2 regions of the Acidovorax sp. BL-A-41-H1 genome follow, and region 2 is predicted to be linked to the other one. Evidence: riboswitches for the same ligand, from Rfam matches in the RefSeq annotation. Region 2 holds a riboswitch; the other holds the start of a gene.
The links. A riboswitch is a leader RNA that binds a small molecule or an ion and turns the genes downstream of it on or off. The one in region 2 is predicted to bind thiamine pyrophosphate.
Positions count from the first base shown of each region.

Region 1: it holds a riboswitch for thiamine pyrophosphate, as region 2 does, so the genes downstream of both, thiC (phosphomethylpyrimidine synthase ThiC) here and ACTPOI_RS12085 (purine-cytosine permease family protein) in region 2, are expected to answer to the same signal.

Region 1 is NZ_JBPVJQ010000003.1:1,017,729-1,027,783, forward strand. It holds gene ftsA (cell division protein FtsA) at 1-1,080, shown strand, start outside; gene ftsZ (cell division protein FtsZ) at 1,229-2,470, shown strand; gene ACTPOI_RS05590 (methyl-accepting chemotaxis protein) at 2,742-4,577, opposite strand; gene lpxC (UDP-3-O-acyl-N-acetylglucosamine deacetylase) at 4,796-5,719, shown strand; gene ACTPOI_RS05600 (hypothetical protein) at 5,721-5,897, shown strand; TPP riboswitch at 5,937-6,062, shown strand; gene thiC (phosphomethylpyrimidine synthase ThiC) at 6,237-8,111, shown strand; gene ACTPOI_RS05610 (methyl-accepting chemotaxis protein) at 8,317-9,978, shown strand.
Region 2 is NZ_JBPVJQ010000005.1:212,366-222,420, forward strand. It holds gene thiO (glycine oxidase ThiO) at 1-1,009, opposite strand, end outside; gene thiD (bifunctional hydroxymethylpyrimidine kinase/phosphomethylpyrimidine kinase) at 1,279-2,133, shown strand; gene ACTPOI_RS12080 (glutaredoxin family protein) at 2,167-2,562, opposite strand; gene ACTPOI_RS12085 (purine-cytosine permease family protein) at 2,632-3,906, opposite strand; TPP riboswitch at 3,977-4,081, opposite strand; gene ACTPOI_RS12090 (NAD(P)/FAD-dependent oxidoreductase) at 4,149-5,228, opposite strand; gene fdxA (ferredoxin FdxA) at 5,251-5,580, opposite strand; gene ACTPOI_RS12100 (sulfate adenylyltransferase subunit 1) at 5,694-7,073, opposite strand; gene cysD (sulfate adenylyltransferase subunit CysD) at 7,073-8,044, opposite strand; gene ACTPOI_RS12110 (phosphoadenosine phosphosulfate reductase domain-containing protein) at 8,062-8,685, opposite strand; gene ACTPOI_RS12115 (DUF934 domain-containing protein) at 8,704-9,093, opposite strand; gene ACTPOI_RS12120 (nitrite/sulfite reductase) at 9,129-10,055, opposite strand, start outside.

The DNA.
Region 1 (10,055 bases), on a different contig from region 2:
GTCAACATCGACGCCACCGTGCAGAGCATCCAGCAGGCGCTGAAAGAAGCCGAGCTGATGGCCGACTGCAAGATCCAGCGCGTCTACACCGGCATCACGGGCAGCCACATTCGCGGCCTCAACTCAAGCGGCATGGTCGCCGTCAAGGACAAGGAAGTCACCTCGGCCGACGTGGCACGCGTGGTGGAGACGGCCAAGGCCATCAACATCAGCAGCGACCAGCGCCTGTTGCTGGTGGAGCCCCAAGAGTTTGTGATCGACGGGCAGGATGTGAAAGAGCCCATCGGCATGAGCGGCATCCGCCTGGAGGCCAAGATCCACATCGTGACCGGTGCGCAGAGCGCGGCCGAGAACATCATCAAGTGCGTGCGCCGCTGCGGCCTGGAGGTCGAGCAGCTCATGCTGAACCCGCTGGCCAGCAGCCAGGCTGTGCTGACCGACGACGAGCGCGAGCTCGGCGTGGTGGTGGTGGACATTGGTGCAGGCACGACGGACGTGGCCATCTTCACCGGGGGCGCCATCCGCCACACGGCGGTGATCCCGATCGCGGGCGACCTCATCACCAGCGACATCGCCATGGCGCTGCGCACCCCCACCAAGGACGCCGAGGACATCAAGGTCGAAAGCGGCTACGCCAAGCAGTTGCTGGCCGACCCCGAGAGCCAGGTCGAGGTGCCGGGGCTGGGCGACCGCAGCCCGCGCATGCTGAGCAAGCAGGCACTGGCGGGCGTGATCGAGCCCCGCGTGGAAGAAATCTTTTCGCTCGTGCAGCAGGTGATCCGCGAGTCGGGCTACGAGGAAGTGCTGTCGTCGGGCATCGTGCTCACGGGCGGCAGCTCGGTCATGCCCGGCATGATCGAACTCGGCGAGGACATCTTCCTCAAGCCCGTGCGCCGCGGCATCCCCAAGTATTCCAGCGCCCTGTCGGACATGGTGGCACAGCCCCGTGCAGCCACCGTCATGGGCCTGCTCGAAGAAGCCCGCCTGGCACGGCTGCGCGGCTTCAAGGTGGCGCAAAAGAGCGGCTCCATGAAGACCGCCTTTGGCCGCTTCAAAGACTTCATCGTGGGGAATTTCTAGCCATGAAACATCCCCTCTGGCTTGCCCGTGGCAGCCCGCACCAACCGCGGGAGCGATGGCGGTGCACTGGCCCGCCACGCGCCCGACCTCCAAGACACACCTCCAACATTTGGCAATTGCAACAGTATCTAGAACCAGGAGCTCCAAGATGACCATCGAAATGATCGAAGCCGAAGAATTCAACCAGGGCACCCAGATCAAGGTGATCGGCGTGGGCGGCGGCGGCAGCAATGCCGTCGAGCACATGATTGCGCGCTCTGTGCAGGGCGTGGAATTCGTCAGTGCCAACACCGACGCTCAGGCCTTGACGCGCAGCTCGGCCCACCGCGTCATCCAGCTCGGTGGCAGTGGCCTGGGCGCAGGCGGCAAACCCGAAAAGGCACGTGATGCCGCCGAGGCCGCCGTGGAAGACATCCGCGACGCCATCCAGGGCGCGCACATGCTGTTCATCACGGCCGGCATGGGCGGCGGCACCGGCACCGGCGCCGCGCCTGTGATTGCGCGCGTGGCCAAGGAGATGGGCATCCTCACCGTGGGCGTGGTCACCAAGCCTTTCGACTGGGAAGGCGGCCGCCGCATGAAGAACGCCGACGAAGGCCTGGCCGAGCTGGAAGCCAACGTTGACTCGCTGATCGTGGTGCTCAACGAAAAGCTGCTGGATGTGCTGGGCGACGACATCACCCAGGACGAAGCCTTTGCGCACGCCAACGACGTGCTCAAGAACGCAGTGGGCGGCATCGCTGAAATCATCAACGAATACGGCCAGGTGAACGTCGACTTTGAAGACGTGCGCACCGTGATGGGCGAGCCCGGCAAGGCCATGATGGGCACGGCCACCGCCAGCGGCCCCGACCGCGCCCGCATTGCTGCAGAGCAGGCCATTGCCTGCCCGCTGCTGGAAGGCATCGACCTGTCGGGTGCCAAGGGCGTGCTGGTGCTGGTCACGGCGAGCAAGGGCAGCCTCAAGCTGTCCGAGTCGCGCCAGGCCATGAACACCATCAATGCCTACGCATCCACCGACGCACATGTCATCTTCGGCGCAGCCTACGACGAGAACCTGGGCGACGAAATCCGCGTGACCGTGGTGGCCACCGGCCTGTCGCGTGCCAGCGCACGCCGCCAGCCCATTTCCGTGGTGCAGGGTGGCCTGCGTACCGGCACCGACAACATGGCTTATCAGATCCCCGTGTCGGGCGTCGGCGCGATGGGCGTAGCCGCTGGCGTGCCAGGTGGCCACGTTGGCGGTTCGCAAACCGACTACGGCAGCATGTCGGTGCCGAGTGTGTGGCGCACCAACCGCACCCAGGCCGCGGCCCGTGTGGACGCGCTCTCGTCCGGCGGCATGGACGATCTGGAGATCCCGGCTTTCCTGCGCAAACAGGCGGACTGATCTGGACCGGCCTGCGCGGCCGGGCCGACGCTACGGCAAGTTCCGGTAGGGCGCAGCCCAGGTGCCGCGCGAAGATCGGTACCCTCACAAAAAACCCTGCCAGTGCGAACTGGCAGGGTTTTTTGTTGCCTTGAAGGAGCGTGCGACGGAGCGCGGGTCGTTGGTGGCTGCGTCCATCGGGCAAGCTGGCAGCCCTCGGTGCGCAGCCGCCGTTACTGAAAGGACCGGTGATGGGGCTGCGCGGGGCCCCTGCGCAGCAGGCGCAGCGATCTCAGAAGGATTCCCAGTCGCCGTTGTCGTCGCCGCCAGCCTTGGCAGGGGCAGCGGCTGGGGCGCTCGTCGCAGGCTTGGCCTCGCGGGGCAGGGCTGCTGCCGCGGGGCGCTGCGCTGCGGGAGCTGCAGGCCGCGGCGCAGCCTTGGGCAGGGCGGACCGTGCAGCGGGCGCCGGTGCGCGCGCAGCCGCGCGGGCCGGGAGCGCCGCTGGCGAAGGCGCGGGGCCGTTGCTCCAGCCGGCGGCCCCCGAGCTCTGCGCAGAGGCGTTGCTGCCGTTCACCCGGAAGCGGGCCACCACCTGGGTCAAGCGCATGGCCTGCTCGCGCAGGCTGTCGGCCGCCGCGGTGGATTCCTCCACCAGCGCAGAGTTTTGCTGGGTCATCTGGTCGAGCTGGTTCATGGCGGTGTTGACCTGCGCAATGCCTTGGCTCTGCTCCGAGGTAGCGGCGCGGATCTCGCCGATGATGTCCGTCACGCGTTGCACGCTGGCCACGATTTCCGTCATGGTGGCGCCTGCATTGCCGACCAGCTGGGTGCCCGATTCGACCTTCTCGACCGATGCGCCGATCAGCGACTTGATCTCCTTGGCAGCTTCAGCACTGCGACCGGCCAGACTGCGCACCTCGCCCGCCACCACGGCAAAGCCACGACCCTGCTCGCCCGCGCGCGCGGCTTCCACCGCGGCATTCAGCGCCAGGATGTTGGTCTGAAAGGCAATGCCATCAATCACGCCGATGATGTCGCTGATGCGGTTGCTGCTGGCGTTGATGTCCTGCATGGTCGCCACGACTTTGGATACCACCTCGCCGCCGCGCGCTGCCACTTCGGCGGCCGAATTGGCCATCTGGTTGGCGGTGTGCGCCGAATCCGATGTCTGCTTGACAGTGCTGGTCAGCTCTTCCATCGAGCTTGCGGTGGACTGCAGGTTGCTGGCCGTGTCTTCGGTGCGGTGCGCCAGGTCGTTGTTGCCCTGAGCGATTTCACTGGAGGCGGTGGCAATACTGTCGGTGGCGGTGCGCACTTCGGTCACCAGCTGCCGCAACGACGTCACCATCTTGGACAGGCCGTCCAGCATCGAGCCCTCGGGGGCGTTGGGCATTGGAGTGTCCAGATTGCCTTCTGCCACCTGCGACATGATGCCGATCGCTTCGGTCGGCTCGCCGCCGATCTGGCGCAACACCGAGCGGGCCACGACCATGCCGATGCCGCCCACCACCGCAAATACGGCCAGGATGGCGACCAGGCCCGAGAGCAGCGTCTTGCGCACGATGGCGTCGATGTCGTCGGTGTACAGGCCCGAGCCCACCATCCAGTTCCAGCCATCCACCCGGATCACGTACTGCAGCTTGGGCACCAGCTCCTGCTGGCCGGGGCGGGCGAACATGGTGGGGACAAACACGCGGCCGTTGGGGCTGGCGCGCAGGGCATCCGAGATCTGCTTGAGGATGTCGGTCCCCGAGCCGTCCTTGACCTTGCCCGCCATGTCCTGGCCTTCCCATTCGGGCTTGATGGGGTGCATCACCCCTTTGGAGTCCAGCGTCCAGATGTAGAAGTATTCCGTCTTGCCCTCGGGTCCGCCGAAGCGGGACAGCCGCAGTGCGTCCTTGGCGGCTTTTTGTGCGTCGTCCACGCTCATGGCGCCACTGGCAGCCTTGGCCTGGAAGCCGGTCACGACGCTGTGTGCCGACTGCACGGCCGTGGTGAGCAGTTCCCGCCGCGATTCGATGATCAACCGGCGCTCGTTCAGCAGTGACGCGAGGGCCATGATCACCAGGGCCGCAAGGGCCGTGCCGATCATGAGCATGATTTTCATCTTGAAGCTGAGCTTGTTCATAGTCTTGTCCCCTGCGATATGAATGCGTGGCCGACGGGGTGTTTGCCCCCCTGATAGGCCGACGCTACCGTGTCATTGTGCTTCGGCATATTGCAGGGTTACTGTAGGTAAAAACACGGCCCTGGTGTAACGGAGGTGCGACCGCTCGTCGGACTTGATGAATGTCAACGGGAGGCCTGCTTCAGGCGCGTCTGCGACGGGGCAACTAAAATGCGCGGATGCTCCAGCAACGCACCCTCAAGACTCTGACCCGCGCCGTAGGCGTCGGCCTGCACAGCGGACAGCGGGTGGAGCTGACGTTGCGGCCCGCCCAGCCCGATACCGGCATCGTGTTCCGACGCGTCGATTTACCTCAGCCGGTAGACATCCCCATCCGGGCAGAGGCCGTCACCGACACGCGGCTGGCGTCGACCATTGCCGTGGGCAACGCCAAGGTCCACACCGTCGAGCACCTCATGTCAGCCTGTGCGGGCCTCGGTATTGACAACCTGTACGTGGACATCACGGCGGAGGAAGTGCCCATCCTCGATGGCTCGTCGGCTTCATTCGTGTTCCTGCTACAAAGCGCAGGGATCGAGCTGCAAAAAGCGCCCAAGCGGTTCATCCGCGTCCTGCGGCCCGTGGAAGTGCGCGAAGGCGAGGGCGCCAACGCCAAGTGGGCGCGTCTTGTGCCGTATCACGGCTACAAACTGAGCTTTGAGATCGACTTTGACCACCCGGCCGTGGACTCCACCGGCCAGCGCGTCGAGTTCGATATGGGGACCGGCAACTACAGCCGGGACATTGCCCGCGCACGCACCTTCGGCTTCACGCGCGACGTGGAAATGATGCGTTCGAACGGCCTGGCCCTGGGTGGGGGCCTCGACAATGCTATCGTCATGGACGACTACAAGGTGCTCAACAGCGACGGGCTGCGCTACGACGACGAGTTCGTCAAGCACAAGATCCTGGATGCGATGGGCGACCTGTACCTCGTCGGCAGGCCATTGCTGGCCGCCTACAGCGCCTTCCGGTCGGGCCACGGCATGAACAACCTGCTCCTGCGCGAACTGCTTTCGCAGCGTGACGCCTGGGAAGAGGTGACGTTTGAAGACGAGCGCCGGGCGCCGGGCGGCTTTGCCCAGCCAGTGCGGGCCTGGTGACATGCTGATCATCCGGTGGTTTGCCCTGGCGCTGCTGCTTGCCGCTGCGGTCTGCTTTGGCCTTTATGCACTCACGGGCCAGGCGCGCTACAAGCGGATCGGTTTTGCCATCTTCAAGTGGACGGTGATTGCTGGCGTGGGATTTTTCACGGTCCTGCTGATCGAGCGGCTGCGCTAAAAGCCCCCGGGCGGGTGCGGATTGCCCTGCCCTATACTCCGGCCTGCTCCGGGGTGCACGTAGAACCTTTTTGGGTTTTGGGCGTGCTGAGACGGCGGACCTTACCGCCGGAACCGCGAACTTGATCTGGTTAGTACCAGCGTAAGAAGAGCTGCAGTCATGATTTCCGCCCAGGAGGCACGCGCGCATGCGCAGCCCTCTGGCCATGGCACCCCATGCGTTCACCACGGACGCGAATGGGGCGGGGCCCTCCGGCCCTTCGCCTTGCGGACCATCGGGCCGATTGCGGAGCACGTATCCATCCACCACGATAGGAAAGTGCCCGCCATGAATGCCCCCATCCACGCTCCTGACAAGTTTGCCCAGCTGCTCGCGCGTACCCGCGAACCCTTCCCCGCATCCACCAAGAGCTACCTTGTCGGCACCCGGCCGGACATTCGCGTACCCGTGCGCGACATTGCGCTGACCAACGGCGAACACGTCAGTGTGTACGACACCTCGGGCCCATACACCGACCCGAATGCAACGATCGACGTGCGCCAAGGCCTGCCCAGCGTGCGCGGCGGCTGGATCAGCGGCCGAGGCGATGTGGAGCACTATGAGGGCCGTGCACCCGTGGCGCTCGATGACGGGCAAAAAAGCGAAGACGCCACCCGCCTGGCGCAACTGCGCGCCGAGGCTGCCGCCCTGCAGCGCAAGCCCATGCGTGCCAGGGCCGGCGCCAACGTCACGCAAATGCACTACGCCCGCAAGGGCATCATCACGCCCGAGATGGAATACGTGGCCATCCGCGAAAACGGCAAGCGCGAGTGGATGCAGCAGTACATGGCCGATGAGGCTCGTGAAAAGCGCCTGATGGGCAACCCCATGGGGGCGAGCATCCCGCGCATCATCACCCCCGAGTTCGTGCGCGATGAAGTGGCCCGCGGCCGGGCCATCATCCCCGCCAACATCAACCACCCCGAGGTGGAGCCGATGGCGATCGGCCGCAACTTCCTGGTGAAGATCAACGCGAACATTGGCAACTCGGCCGTCACGTCCAGCATTGAGGAAGAGGTGGAAAAGCTGGTGTGGGCCATCCGCTGGGGCGCCGACAACGTGATGGATCTCTCGACCGGCAAGAACATTCACACCACGCGCGACTGGATCGTGCGTAACAGCCCCGTGCCGATCGGCACCGTGCCGATCTACCAGGCGCTGGAGAAGGTGGGCGGTGTGGCCGAAGACCTGACCTGGGAAATCTTCCGCGACACCCTCATCGAGCAGGCTGAGCAGGGCGTGGACTACTTCACCATCCACGCCGGAGTGCGTCTGGCGTACATCCACCTCACGGCCCAGCGCCGCACCGGCATTGTCTCGCGCGGCGGCTCCATCATGGCCAAGTGGTGCATGGCGCACCACCGCGAGAGCTTTTTGTACGAGCACTTCGAGGACATCTGCGACATCATGAAGGCCTACGATGTGTCGTTCAGCCTGGGCGATGGCCTGCGCCCCGGCTGCGCATCGGACGCCAACGACGAAGCGCAGTTTGCCGAGCTGCACACGCTGGGCGAGCTGACGCAGATTGCCTGGAAGCACGACGTACAGACCATGATCGAAGGCCCCGGCCATGTGCCCATGCACATGATCCAGGCCAACATGACCGAGCAGCTCAAGACCTGCCACGAAGCGCCGTTCTACACCCTGGGCCCGCTGACCATCGACATCGCGCCCGGCTACGACCACATTGCCAGCGCGATCGGCGCGGCCATGATCGGCTGGATGGGCACGGCCATGCTGTGCTACGTGACGCCCAAGGAACACCTGGGCCTGCCCGACCGTGACGATGTGAAGCAGGGGATCATCGCGTACAAGATCGCCGCCCACGCGGCCGACGTGGCGAAGGGTCACCCGGGTGCCCGGGCGCGCGACGACGCGCTGAGCCAGGCGCGTTTCGATTTTCGCTGGCAGGACCAGTTCAACCTTGGCCTGGACCCGGAGACTGCCAAGGAATACCACGACGAAACCCTGCCCAAGGACTCGGCCAAGGTGGCGCACTTCTGCTCGATGTGCGGGCCCAAGTTCTGCTCCATGAAGATCACGCAGGAGGTGCGCGATTTTGCGGCGGCCAAGGGACTGGCAGAAGCCGAGGCGCTGGCCCAGGGAATGGAGGCGAAGGCCGCGGAATTCCAGAAGGGGGGCGGGGCGCTCTACATCCCCATCGCATCCGCCTGACGGTCTGGTTGGCATTAGCCACACTTATGGTTGCCCTGAGTTGGCGGCACGCCGCTGCAGCTTGGGGAAACCCATAGGCCGGGAAACAGGGCGTTACACATACAGTCACGCACCCTCTGGCTCCCAAGGCTGGAGGCGGAAATCGCCGCCGTGGCATCAAAGTTGCTAACTGGCGGGTAATTGTGATTATTTGTAAGGAAGTGCCATGAACGCCCTGGGTCGCCTGTCCATTCGTACCCGTCTGTATTTCGGCACGGTCTTCTCCCTGATCCTGCTGGTCGTCATCGGTGGCATGGGTTACCTGGCACTGGACCGCACCAGCAACACGCTGGATATCCTCTTCTCGCAGCGTGTGCAGACGTTGACCGATGTGGCCGAGCTGCGCACCACCTTGGGCGACCTGCGCCGCACCGAAAAAGACATCATCATCAGTTTCAACAACGCAGTGGAAGTGGCCGCCCTGCGCGAGTCCTGGGGCAAGGCTCTGGCCGGGTTGACCAAAGGCCTGGGACAGGTACGGCAGACCCAGGCGGGTGATGCGGGTTTTGTCGAGGCCATCGATAAGGCACTTGTCGAGGTCAAGGAGTACGAAAAAGGTATTGCGCCCGTATTCGAGCAGATCGAGCGGGCCCAGATCGACGGGGCCGTGGGCGGGGCCTACGCCGACCGCCTCAAGAAGCACATGGAAGCCACAGACCAGTTGCTGCTGGGGCTGGCCGGAACCGCACGCGACAAGATGGAAGAAGCCCGCAAAGGGGTGAACAGGCTCACATCCACGATGTCGGGGCTGATTGCCGGCGCGCTGCTTCTTGCGCTGGCCGTGCTGATTCCGCTCACGTTCTTCAGTGTGCGCTCCATCCTGCAGTCGCTGGCCCAGGCCAGCACCCTGGCCGAGCGCATCGCTGCGGGCGATTTGTCGCATGATGTCCGCGCCACGTCGCAGGACGAAGTCGGCCAGCTGGTGGGTGCCATGGGCCGCATGCAGGATGCCTTGCGCGGCCTGGTGCAACAGGTGCAGGAAGCGGCCAACAACATCTCTACGGCCAGCTCCGAGATTGCTTCCGGCAACCATGACCTGAGCCATCGTACCGAGCAGACGGCGGCCAACCTGGAGGAGACGGCGTCGTCCATGGAATTGCTGACCAGCGCGCTCCAGGGCAACGCGCAATCCTCGCGCCAGGCCAGCGAGTTTGCGGCCACGGCCGCCGAGGTGGCGGCACGCGGGGGCACGGTCGTGGCCAATGTCGTGACCACCATGGACCAGATCACCGCCAGCTCGCGCAAGATTGCCGACATCACCGGCGTGATCGATTCCATCGCGTTCCAGACCAACATCCTGGCGCTCAACGCCGCCGTGGAGGCCGCCCGCGCAGGCGAGCAAGGTCGGGGCTTCGCCGTGGTGGCCAGCGAAGTGCGCACCCTGGCGCAGCGCAGCGCCGCCGCGGCCCATGAGATCAAGGGTCTGATCAGCTCATCGGTGGAGCGCGTGGAAGACGGCTCGCGGCTGGTCAGCCAGGCGGGCGCCACCATGACGGAGATTGTCGGCAGCGTGCGCCGTGTGGCGGGCATCATCAGCGAGCTGACCGTATCGTCGGCCGAGCAGAGCGACAACGTGGGCCACATCAGCCAGTCCGTCAGCCAGCTGGACAACATGACGCAGCAAAACGCAGCACTGGTTGAAGAGTCCACGGCTGCCTCGGAATCGCTGCGTGAGCAGGCTGTGCAGCTCACCAGCGCGGTGAGCCAGTTCAAGCTGCAGGGCGGCGGGCGTGGCGCAGCGGTGCATGCTGCCGCTGCGCATGGCGCGTACAGCGCTGGCTCAGGTGCGGCCGGTGGTGGGGGCCGTCAGCCTCTGCAGATCCGGTAATTTGGGCGATTTTGGCCGCAGGTCCTTGTTTGATCATCCCTGGATGCTATTAAAAGCATAGCAATCTGGGCTCTCTG
Region 2 (10,055 bases):
GCATCGCCGGGGCAATCATGAAGCCGTGGCGGTACAGGCCGTTGATTTCCAGCACGCCTTCCCGGGGCTGGCGGATGGCCGGCAGGTTGTTGGCCAGTGTGGGCCGGCACTGCGTGGCCAGCTCCAGCACGCGCCCTTCGGCAAAGCCAGGGTGTACAGCGTAGGCGGCGCTCAGCAGCTCCAGCGTGGACCGTGCACTGACCGGAGAAAGGTCGTCCGACTCGATCTCGGTCGCACCGATCACGAAGACATGGTCTTCCTTGGGCGCGATATAGATCGGGTAGCGCGGGTGCACCAGCCGCGTGGGCCGCTGCAGGGTCACGTCGGGTGCATGGATGCGTGCCACCTCGCCGCGCACACCGCGCAGCGCCGGCCAGTGCGCCCGGGCGCCCAGGCCGCGGCAGTCCACCACCCAGTCCGGCTGGCCAGGCTTGCCGGGGTCGAAGGTTTCTGGTGACGCAGGTGTGTTCCAGTGGGCCACCGCGCCCAGCCGCTGCATGTCGGTGGCCAGGGCAGCCAGCAGCTGCCGGTTGTCGAGCTGGCCTTCGCCCGGCAGGAACAGCCCTTGCGAGAACCGCTGTGCCAGCGTGGGCTCGGCCTGCGCCAGTGCCTGGCTGTCGAGCTTTTGAAGGGCGGGCAGCTCGGGCACGGTGTGCTGGTTGGCTTCAAGCTGGCGTGTCAGGCGCTGGGCCTCGGCCGCGTCCTGCCGATGCCACACGATGAGCGTGCCGGCCTGCTGGAAGAACACGGGGTCCGCCAGCGCTGCCAGCAGCTGAGGCCACCGCGTGAGCCCGTGGTGACCCATGCGCACCACGCCAGGTTCCGTAATGGCAGATTCGGCCAGCGGGGCGAGCATGGCCGCGGCCACACGCGCGGCCGACTGGCCGGCATCCGGGCCCCCGGCGTCATAGATTTCAACGCGGTGGCCTTGGCGCGCCAGTTCCACGGCGAGCAGCCGGCCCATGAGGCCGGCGCCCAGAATGGCAAAGGAAGAGGGTGGCAGTGACATAGGTCCGTTGATCGTGTCCGTGCGCTGGCGTGGTGGGCGAGCATGGACAAAACGGGTGGCACCGCGATGGAAACTCCCCACGCCAGCATGACCTGGATCGGGTAGCGGGGCCTGTGAGGTCTTGAACAGACTCTGATGGCCCCAGGGTATTTCTCAGCCAAAGCCTGCGCACTGCGCGGCACGGCACCCCTGTTTCGTCCGAAAAAATCAATTACAGCACAAGGTCTGTGGCCAAGGTTTGCGCTGGCGCATAGGCCATAATTTTTGCCATGACTTCTCCAATGCCTTCGCCCACCCCGGCGCGCCGCTATGCGCGCGTGCTATCGATTGCCGGCTCCGACAGCGGGGGCGGTGCGGGCATCCAGGCCGACCTCAAGACGTTCAGCGCGCTGGGCTGCTACGGCATGACCGCCATCACGGCCATCACGGCGCAAAACACCTGTGGCGTCACCGGCATCCACGGCATCCCGCCGGAGATGCTCAGGGCCCAGATCGACGCTGTGGTGCAGGACATCGGTGTGGACGCCGTCAAGATCGGCATGCTCCATTCGCCCGACGTGGTGCGCGTGGTGGCTGAAGCGATTCGCACCCACCAGCTGCCCCATGTGGTGCTCGACCCGGTGATGGTGGCCACTAGCGGCGACAAGCTGATTGCCGACGAAACCGTGGGCGTGCTGGTGCGTGAGCTGTTTCCGCTGGCGGAAGTCATCACGCCTAACCTGGATGAAGCCGGATGGCTGCTGGGCCGCAGCATCAGTAGTGCTGATGCACTGCCCGAAGCAGCGCAAGCCCTGCTGGGCTTGGGCGCCCGTGCGGCCTTGCTCAAGGGCGGTCACCTGCCCGGGAATTGGGTGGTAGACCTGCTGGCCGTGCAGGGCGGCAGCACGCAGCGGCTCGAATCGCAGCGCATTGCCACGCACAACGGCCACGGCACCGGCTGCACGCTTTCATCGGCGATCGCCGCTTTCCTTGCCATCGGGGAGCCCCTGCCGCTGGCGGTAGAAAATGCCCGCGCCTACATCCTGGGCGCCATCGCTGCGGGGGCTGATGTGACCACGGGCCGCGGCCATGGTCCGCTCAATCACGGTTACGCGCCCCTGGCGCAGCGCGTGTTGCCGGACTAAGCAGCGCCTCAACGCAACCGGGCGGGCTTCGCGTCAGGCAACGTGCGCGAACTCGCTGCGCAAGTACGCGATGATTTTTTCCGAGTCGTAGAGCCAGCGGCTGTTCCCTGTCTCATCTGTGATCTTCAGGCACGGCACCTTGGTGTGGCCGCCCTGTAGCATCAACGCCGCCCGGTCGGGCCCTTCTGGCTGCGCGTCGATTTTGGGGATGTTCAGGGACAAGCGTCGCATTTCCTGGCGCACCTTGATGCAAAACGGGCAGGTTTTGTACTGGTACAGGGCGAGTGCGCGGCACGATTGGTCCACGGATTTCTGCCCGGCCGGGGACCGCTCGATGCCCTTGGGTCGCGTCAAGGCTTCCTTGAGCAGCATCACCGGGCCCAGCACGACGCGCAGGGTCTTGAAAAAGGTTCGAACAAAGTATTTCATGGGCCATTCTAGGTAGGCAAAGCGTTCACGCTGCGCGAACTCCCGGGGCGGCCCCGGGAGGCACGCCGCTCACCCGCGCGGGCGGGTGGCAAATGCCAGCGCAAAACACACGGCCAGCGTGGGCAGCGCTGCGCCCAGTGCGGTAGAGACCATGGGCAGCAGGTGATAGAACGCGATGCCTGCCAGCCAGATGCCCACCGGGACCGGGTTGACCTTGCGGGCCTGCGCCAGCAGTGCGGGTGCATTGGTGCCAAACGCGAGTCGGCCGAGGATCACGGCAAACAGGGGCACAAATACCGAGCTCAGCATCAGCAGGAACGGCTCCAGGCTGTGCATGGGCAGCACCAGCGCAAGGCCCGTGCAGACAGCCGCCACAGCCAGGCCCCACTTGCGTACCGTCCAGCGCGGTGCGAGGCTGTGTGCCGACACTGCACCGGAGTACGTGTCGCCGTAGGCGTTGTCCACCTCGTCGATCAGGATCAGCGACAGCGCAATCAGCCCGCCCTGGGCCAGCAGCAGCGCCTGCACCAGATCCTTGCTCGGCAAGGTAAGCGCCACCAGCACGCCCAGGCTGTAGCACCACATGTTGGCCAACGCATAGCCCAGCCAGGTGCCGCGCAGGGCCGAGCCACCGCTTTTGCCGTGTCGCGCGTAGTCAGCCACCAGCGGCAGCCATGAAATGGGCATGGCGATCACCAGGTCCAGTGCGGGGAACACGCCCATGCCGCCTTCGCCCTTGCGCGTCCACAGCGCTTCCAGGCCCTGCGCCTGGGCCAGCGACAGGAACTGCCATGACAGCCACAGCAGCGACAGCACGACCAGCGGCAGCGCCACGCGCGCAATCACCTTGCGCACCAGCTGCACCATCGACCCACTGATCAGCAGCATCACCACGGCGCCCCACAGCAGCGTGGCCAGCACCGGCCAGTGGGCGCCGGTCATCACGCCTGACTGCTGGCCGATGGCTACGCTGGCGTCGCGCATCACCACCAGCTCGAATGTGCCCCAGCCGACCAGCTGCACGATGTTCAGGATGATGGGCAGGCTGGCAAAGGTGCGGCCGTACACGGCGTGCATCAGCCCGGCACTGGCCAGGCCGCTGTCACAGCCCAGCTTGGCCACCCAGCCCAGCAGGCCCGCGCCCACGATGGAGCCGGCCACGATGGCAATCAGCGCCTCCTTGGTGCCCAGCGCGGGCATCAGGTACGAACCCACCTGCATGACCAGCAGCCCCACGCCCAGGCTGAACCAGAGCGAGGCGTGGTCATGCCACTGGAAGACGCGGCGGTCGGCAGAAACAGGGGCCAGCGCTTCGTTGGAAGGCGCGGCAGACGATGGGGACATGGCAGGCTCCGTAGCAATACAGAGCAGGGCGGCGGCCTGCGGGCGCGTCCCAAGACCGAATCAGGGGATGGCCACAACAGACATGCTTCCCTGCGCGAGGATGATCTCAATCAGGTTCAAAGGGACTCTCTCAGTGGGCACCGTGATGGCAGCGCCCACACCCCTAGCGATGTGCCCCGGCCGACGCACAAGCATCCTTCGGAGCGTGCGGATTGTAGAGCCTGCCTTCGGGCAGCTGGCGATCAGTGCCCGGCGGGGGCTGTGGCGGTGCCCGGTGCCACGCCCAGCAGCTGGTGCAGCCGCGGGCTGGTGGTCGTGTATTGCAGCGCCACTTTGTCACCCTTCATGGTCTCGGCCGCGCCAAATGCTGCCAGCGTGGCCTCATGGAAGCCACACAGGATGAGCTTGCGTTTGCCGGGGTAGGTGTTGATGTCGCCCACGGCGTAAATGCCGGGCACGCTGGTACGGAAGGATGCGGTGTCCACCACCAGCTGCTTGCGGTCCATGGCCAAACCCCAGTCTGCAATGGGCCCGAGCCGGGGTGAAATGCCCAGCACAGCTAGCAGCAGGTCCAGTGCCAGGGCGCGGCTGCTGCCATTGGCGTCCACCACTTGCAAGGCGGTCAGCTGTTCGCCAGCGGCTTCAATACCGGTGATCTGTACGGCCTCGACGTGGATGCGGCCCGCATCGCGCAGTTGCTGCAGGCGCTGCAGCAGGGCATCCGGGGCCTGGAACACATCGCGGCGGTGCAGCAGGCTGACGCGGGCGGCCTGGCCTTGTTCGGCCAGTTCCACGGCGCGGGCCACGGCAGGCTCGTCGCCGCCGTGGACGACCACATGGCGACCGGCCACGTTGGCAGTGGAGTGGAGGTTTTGGTAGTGGACCTGGGTGCCCACAAAACGCTCGATGCCGTCCACCTTGAGCGTGCGCGGCACAAACGCGCCCACGCCTGCGGCAATGAAAACGCTGCGGGCCAGCAGCTGCGTACCTTGCGAGGTTTCGACCAGCAGGCGCTCATCGGACTGCACGCTGAGTGCGGACACCAGCGTGTTCAGGTGCCACTGTGTCTTGAACGGCGCAATCTGCTGAAGCAGCAAATCGGCCAGCCCCCGACCGGTGCACACCGGGATGCCCGGGATGTCGTAGATCGGTTTGTCACCGTACAGCTCGACACACTGGCCGCCCGCATGGGGCAGGGCATCGATCAGGTGGACGGTGATGCCTTGCAGGCCCAGCTGGAAGGCCTGGAACAGGCCCACGGGACCCGCGCCGATGACGACGGCATCGGTCTCTACGACGGCGGGCGCTTGCAAAGCTTCAATCACCAGCGGGGCACGCGGCGGTTTACTTGATCAGTGCGCTGACCTTGCCGGGCTTGCCGTTCCACTCGTCGGCATCAGGCAGCGCGGGCTTGCGCTTGGTGATGCTCTTCCAGCCGTCGGCAAAGGCCAGATCGGCGTTGAGCTTGATGAATGCGATCTGGTCGGCCGGCAGGTCTTCTTCGGCAAAGATGGCGTTGGCAGGGCACTCGGGGATGCAGACTGCGCAGTCGATGCACTCGTCAGGATCGATGACGAGCATGTTCGGGCCTTCGCGGAAGCAGTCCACGGGGCACACGTCCACACAATCGGTGTACTTGCACTTGATGCAGTTTTCGGAAACGACGTGGGTCATGACGGGAGTTGTGTGGGGCGGTGAAAACCCTCGATTTTAAGGCTTTCACCGACCTTGGTTGGCAGGGCCCCTCTCGCAGAAAGGGGTGCTCGGCGCACAAAGGCTGATGGAGGTCAGTTCACCAGCACCGCGCCAGCGGTCTTGTGGCTGGCGGTGTCGACCAGGATCAGTGAACCCAGCACGCGCGCCTGGCTGAAAGCGGCGGCCGGAATCGCCTCCTGCAGCAGCAGATCCACATGCCCGATGGCGTTGGGGTCCAGCTGGATGGCGGCTTCTTCGGCCAGCGTGTTGATGTTCAGCTTGTGCACCACGGCCTTCACCTTGGCCTTGACCCAGCGGTGGCCGTGCAGCGCCCAGTACACGCGCCCGGCCACCAGCGGCTCGTCGTCCATCCAGGCGATGGTGGTGCGCAGCTCGCGGCTGGAAGGCCAGGCCGGCACGGCCGCTGGGGTGTCGCGAAAGTCGTCGTCGGCCGGTGTGGCCGCAGCGGCCGTGGGCGCAGCCAGAATCCAGTCGCCGCGTGACACGTCCACTTCGCGGTCCAGGATGATCCCGGCGCTGGTGCCCGCGGGTACGTCGCCCGGGCGACGGGCATGGTCCAGCACTTGCGCCACGGTGGCCAGCTGGCCGCTGGGGAAGATCTGCACCGGCGTGCCGGGTGTCACGTTGCCTGCAGCCACGCGGCCCCAGAAGACGCGGCGGCCCTGGCTGGTGTCGGCCGATGACGACGATGATTTTTCGACCCACTGCACCGGGAAAGCCACCGCCAGCGCGGTGTCGGCGGGGGTGTTGGGCAGTTCTTCGAGCACCTGCAGCAGCGTGGGGCCTTGGTAGCCGCACCAGCCGGCGTGGCCGTCGACCACGTTCCAGCCCTTGAGGGCCGACACGGGCACCGTGGCGCGCACGGTGATCCCGGCAGCCTGGGCAAACGACTGCAACGCACCCTGGATGTGCTTCCAGGCCACCACCGGGTCTTCCACCGCGTCGAGCTTGTTGACCGCAAACACCAGCGAGTGCACACGCAGCAGGTGCGCCAGCAGGCTGTGGCGGCGCGTCTGCGGCAGCAGGGCCAGGGCGGGGTTCTTCCAGTCGAGCTTGGTGGCGTCGACCAGCACCACGGCCGCATCTGCGCTGCTGGCAGCGGTGACCATGTTGCGGGTGTACTGCTCGTGGCCCGGCGCGTCGCCAATGATGAACTTGCGCGTTTCGGTGGCGAAGTAGCGGTAGGCCACGTCGATGGTGATGCCCTGCTCGCGCTCTGCGCTGAGGCCATCGGTCAGCAGGGCCAGGTCGGTCTCGCCCTGGCGCTGCACGCCGGCCAGGTGGTCTTGCAGCACGGCCTTGCTGTCCACCAGCAGGCGGCCGATCAGCGTGCTCTTGCCGTCGTCCACACTGCCGCAGGTGATGAACTTGAGGGCGGAAATATGGTCATTTTGGCCTGTAGTGCTTAATTTATATGCACTTGTAGCTATCAAATTAGTAGTGTTTGTCATCAGAAATACCCGTCCTTCTTGCGCTTTTCCATCGAGGCGTCGCTGGTCTTGTCGTCCATGCGCGTCGCCCCGCGCTCGCTCACGTCGGCGGCCAGGGTCTCGATCACGATCTCGGCCGGCGTGGCAGCAGTGCTCTCTACCGGTGCGGTGCAGGTGATGTCGCCCACGGTGCGAAAGCGCACGTCGCGCGTTTCCACTACATCGCCCTCGCGCGGCGGGGTAAGTTCGGTCACGGGCATCAGCAGGCCCTTCTTGTCCACCACCTGGCGCTTGTGCGTGTAGTAGATGCTGGGCAAGCCGATCTGCTCGCGGTCGATGTACTGCCACACGTCGAGTTCGGTCCAGTTGCTGATGGGGAACACACGGAAGTGTTCGCCGGGCTGCAGGCGGGTATTGAACAGCGTCCACAGCTCGGGGCGCTGGGCCTTGGGCTGCCATTGGCCGAAGCTGTCGCGGTGGCTGAAGATGCGTTCCTTGGCGCGGGCCTTTTCCTCGTCGCGGCGGGCGCCGCCAATCAGCGCGTCAAAGCGGAACTCTTCAATCGCTTCAAGCAGCGTGACCGACTGGTGCACGTTGCGCGACTCGCCCGGGTGGGCCAGGCGCACGGTGCCGCGTGCCATCGAATCTTCGACATTGCGCACGATGAGTTCGGCACCCAGTTCCTTCGCGCGGAAGTCGCGGAAGTCGGTGACTTCAGGGAAGTTGTGGCCGGTATCGATCATGAGCAGCGGGTACGGAATGCCGCCACCGCTGGCCTTGCTGCCAAAGGCTTTTTCGGCGCACTTGAGCATCACCAGCGAATCCTTGCCGCCCGAAAACAGCAGGGCAGGGCGTTCAAAGGCGGCAGCCACCTCGCGCAGGATGAAGATGGTTTCTTCTTCCAGAGCGTCGAGGTGCGAATTGTTGAGGTGGTAGCTCATGGGGTTGTCGTTGTTCTTTTGCAGCAGCGCGGCGTCGGTACGGGCGTTCATGGTCGGTTCTGCGCGGGTCAGTGGGCGATGTGCAGGCCGCACTCGCGGTTGTCTTCGCCCTTGGTCGGGTCCACGTAATCGAAGTTGTTGGGCAGGCCGTGCTTGACGCAGTACTCGTGCAGGTCCTTGGACGACCAGTGCAGCAGCGGCGCCACCTTGATGAGGCCGTCGGGGTTGATGCTCACCGGGTCCATCTGTGCGCGCACGGCGGTGTCGGTGGCGCGCAGGGCGGTGAACCAGACCTTGGGCGCTGTCTCGCGCAGGGCGCGGGCGAAGGGCTCGAGCTTCACCTCGGCGGTGAATGCTGCGTGGCGCGGGTCGTCCAGCGCGGGCGTAGGGCCGTCAACCGCTTCGCGGTGCGCGCGCGAGCGCAGGGGCAGGTAGATCTTCAGGTTCAGCCCCAGCTGCTTCGTCACCTCGTCGGCAAAGCGGTAGGTGGCCTCCGTGTTGTAGCCGTTGTCCATCCACACCACGGGCACATCGCGCTGTACCGACGCAACCATGTGCAGGATGACGGCCTCGAACGGGCGGAAGTTTGTGGTGACGATGGGGCTCTGGCCCAGGCCCAGGGCCCAGGCGACGAGGCCTTCGGCGTTGCGGCCGAGTTCAGCGTTGATGCGTGCGAGATCGAATTGGCTCATGTGCGGTCCTATGGGGGCTCAGGCAGCGGCCCGTGCAGCAAACAGCGGCTGCGGGTTGACGGCATCGCCCTGGTAGAAGCCGGGGAACCGCTCGAACTGGCGCTGCGCATCGGCAGCGTCCACGCCTTCGCGCAGCACGGCGCTGCTAAAGCCGGTGCGCTGCATCTGCACCAGCTGGTCGATCAGCACATCGCCGGTGGCGCGGATCTCGCCGGTGAATCCGCGGCGGCGGCGCAGCAAAAAGGCCTGGCTGAACGCGCGGCCATCGGTAAAGCTGGGGAAGTGCAGGTCGACACGTTCCACGCCGTCAAGCGGCAGGGCCAGGGCGTCGGCATCGTTGGGCAGGGCCACGGCGCGGGCGTCGCCCTCGGCGGGCGGCTGGTGGTCTTGGGCGGCAAGTAGTTTCAACATCATGTCTGTGGGGCTGTGCTCTGCGGTGCGACTCAGGCCGCGACGGTTTCGGCTTCCTTGTGGCGGGCCTGCTTGGCGGCTTCCTTGAACGGGTCCAGGCCGGTGCGGCGTACGGTGTTCTGGAAGGTTTCGCCGCTTTCGCGCAGGTCGCGGTAGGTGCCAAGTACGGCCTCGATCACGTCGGGCACTTCGGCCGCCGAGAACGAGGGGCCAATCACCTTGCCCGCCGCGGCGGCGCCTGACAGATCGGATCCGTCCGATCCACCCAGCGTCACCTGGTACCACTCCTTGCCGTCCTTATCGACACCCAGGATGCCGATGTGGCCGCTGTGGTGGTGGCCGCAGCTGTTGATGCAGCCGCTGATGTGCAGGTCGATCTCGCCGATGTCATCGAGCTCGTCCAGGTCCTGATAACGCTGGGTGATGGCTTCGGCAATCGGCAGCGAGCGGGCATTGGCCAGCGCGCAGAAATCGCCGCCGGGGCAGGCGATCATGTCGGTCAGCAGCTGCACATTGGCGCTGGCCAGGCCCAGTGCCCTGGCCTCTTGCCACAGCTCGAACAGGCGGCTGGCGTGCACCCAGGGCAGCAGCACGTTCTGGTCGTGCGTCACGCGCGCTTCGCCGGCAGAGTATTTGTCCACCAGGTCGGCCAGCGCAATGAGCTGTTCGCTGGTGGCGTCACCCGGCGCTTGGCCGGGGCGCTTGAAAGACAGCGTTACGGCACGCAGCTGCGGGTTTTGGTGCGGGTGCACATTACGCTTGAGCCAGCGGCCAAACATTACGTGCTCCGCAGCTTGGGCGTCCAGCTGTGCTTGCAGGGCTGCGGGGGGCACGTCGGCGATGTCGGCCAGCTTGGGGGTTACAAAGCAGGCGGCCACGCGGTCGAATTCCGCTTGGGGAATCGTGTGCGGCCCACCGTCGATCTCGACGATCTGGCGGTATTCGGCTTCCACATCGTC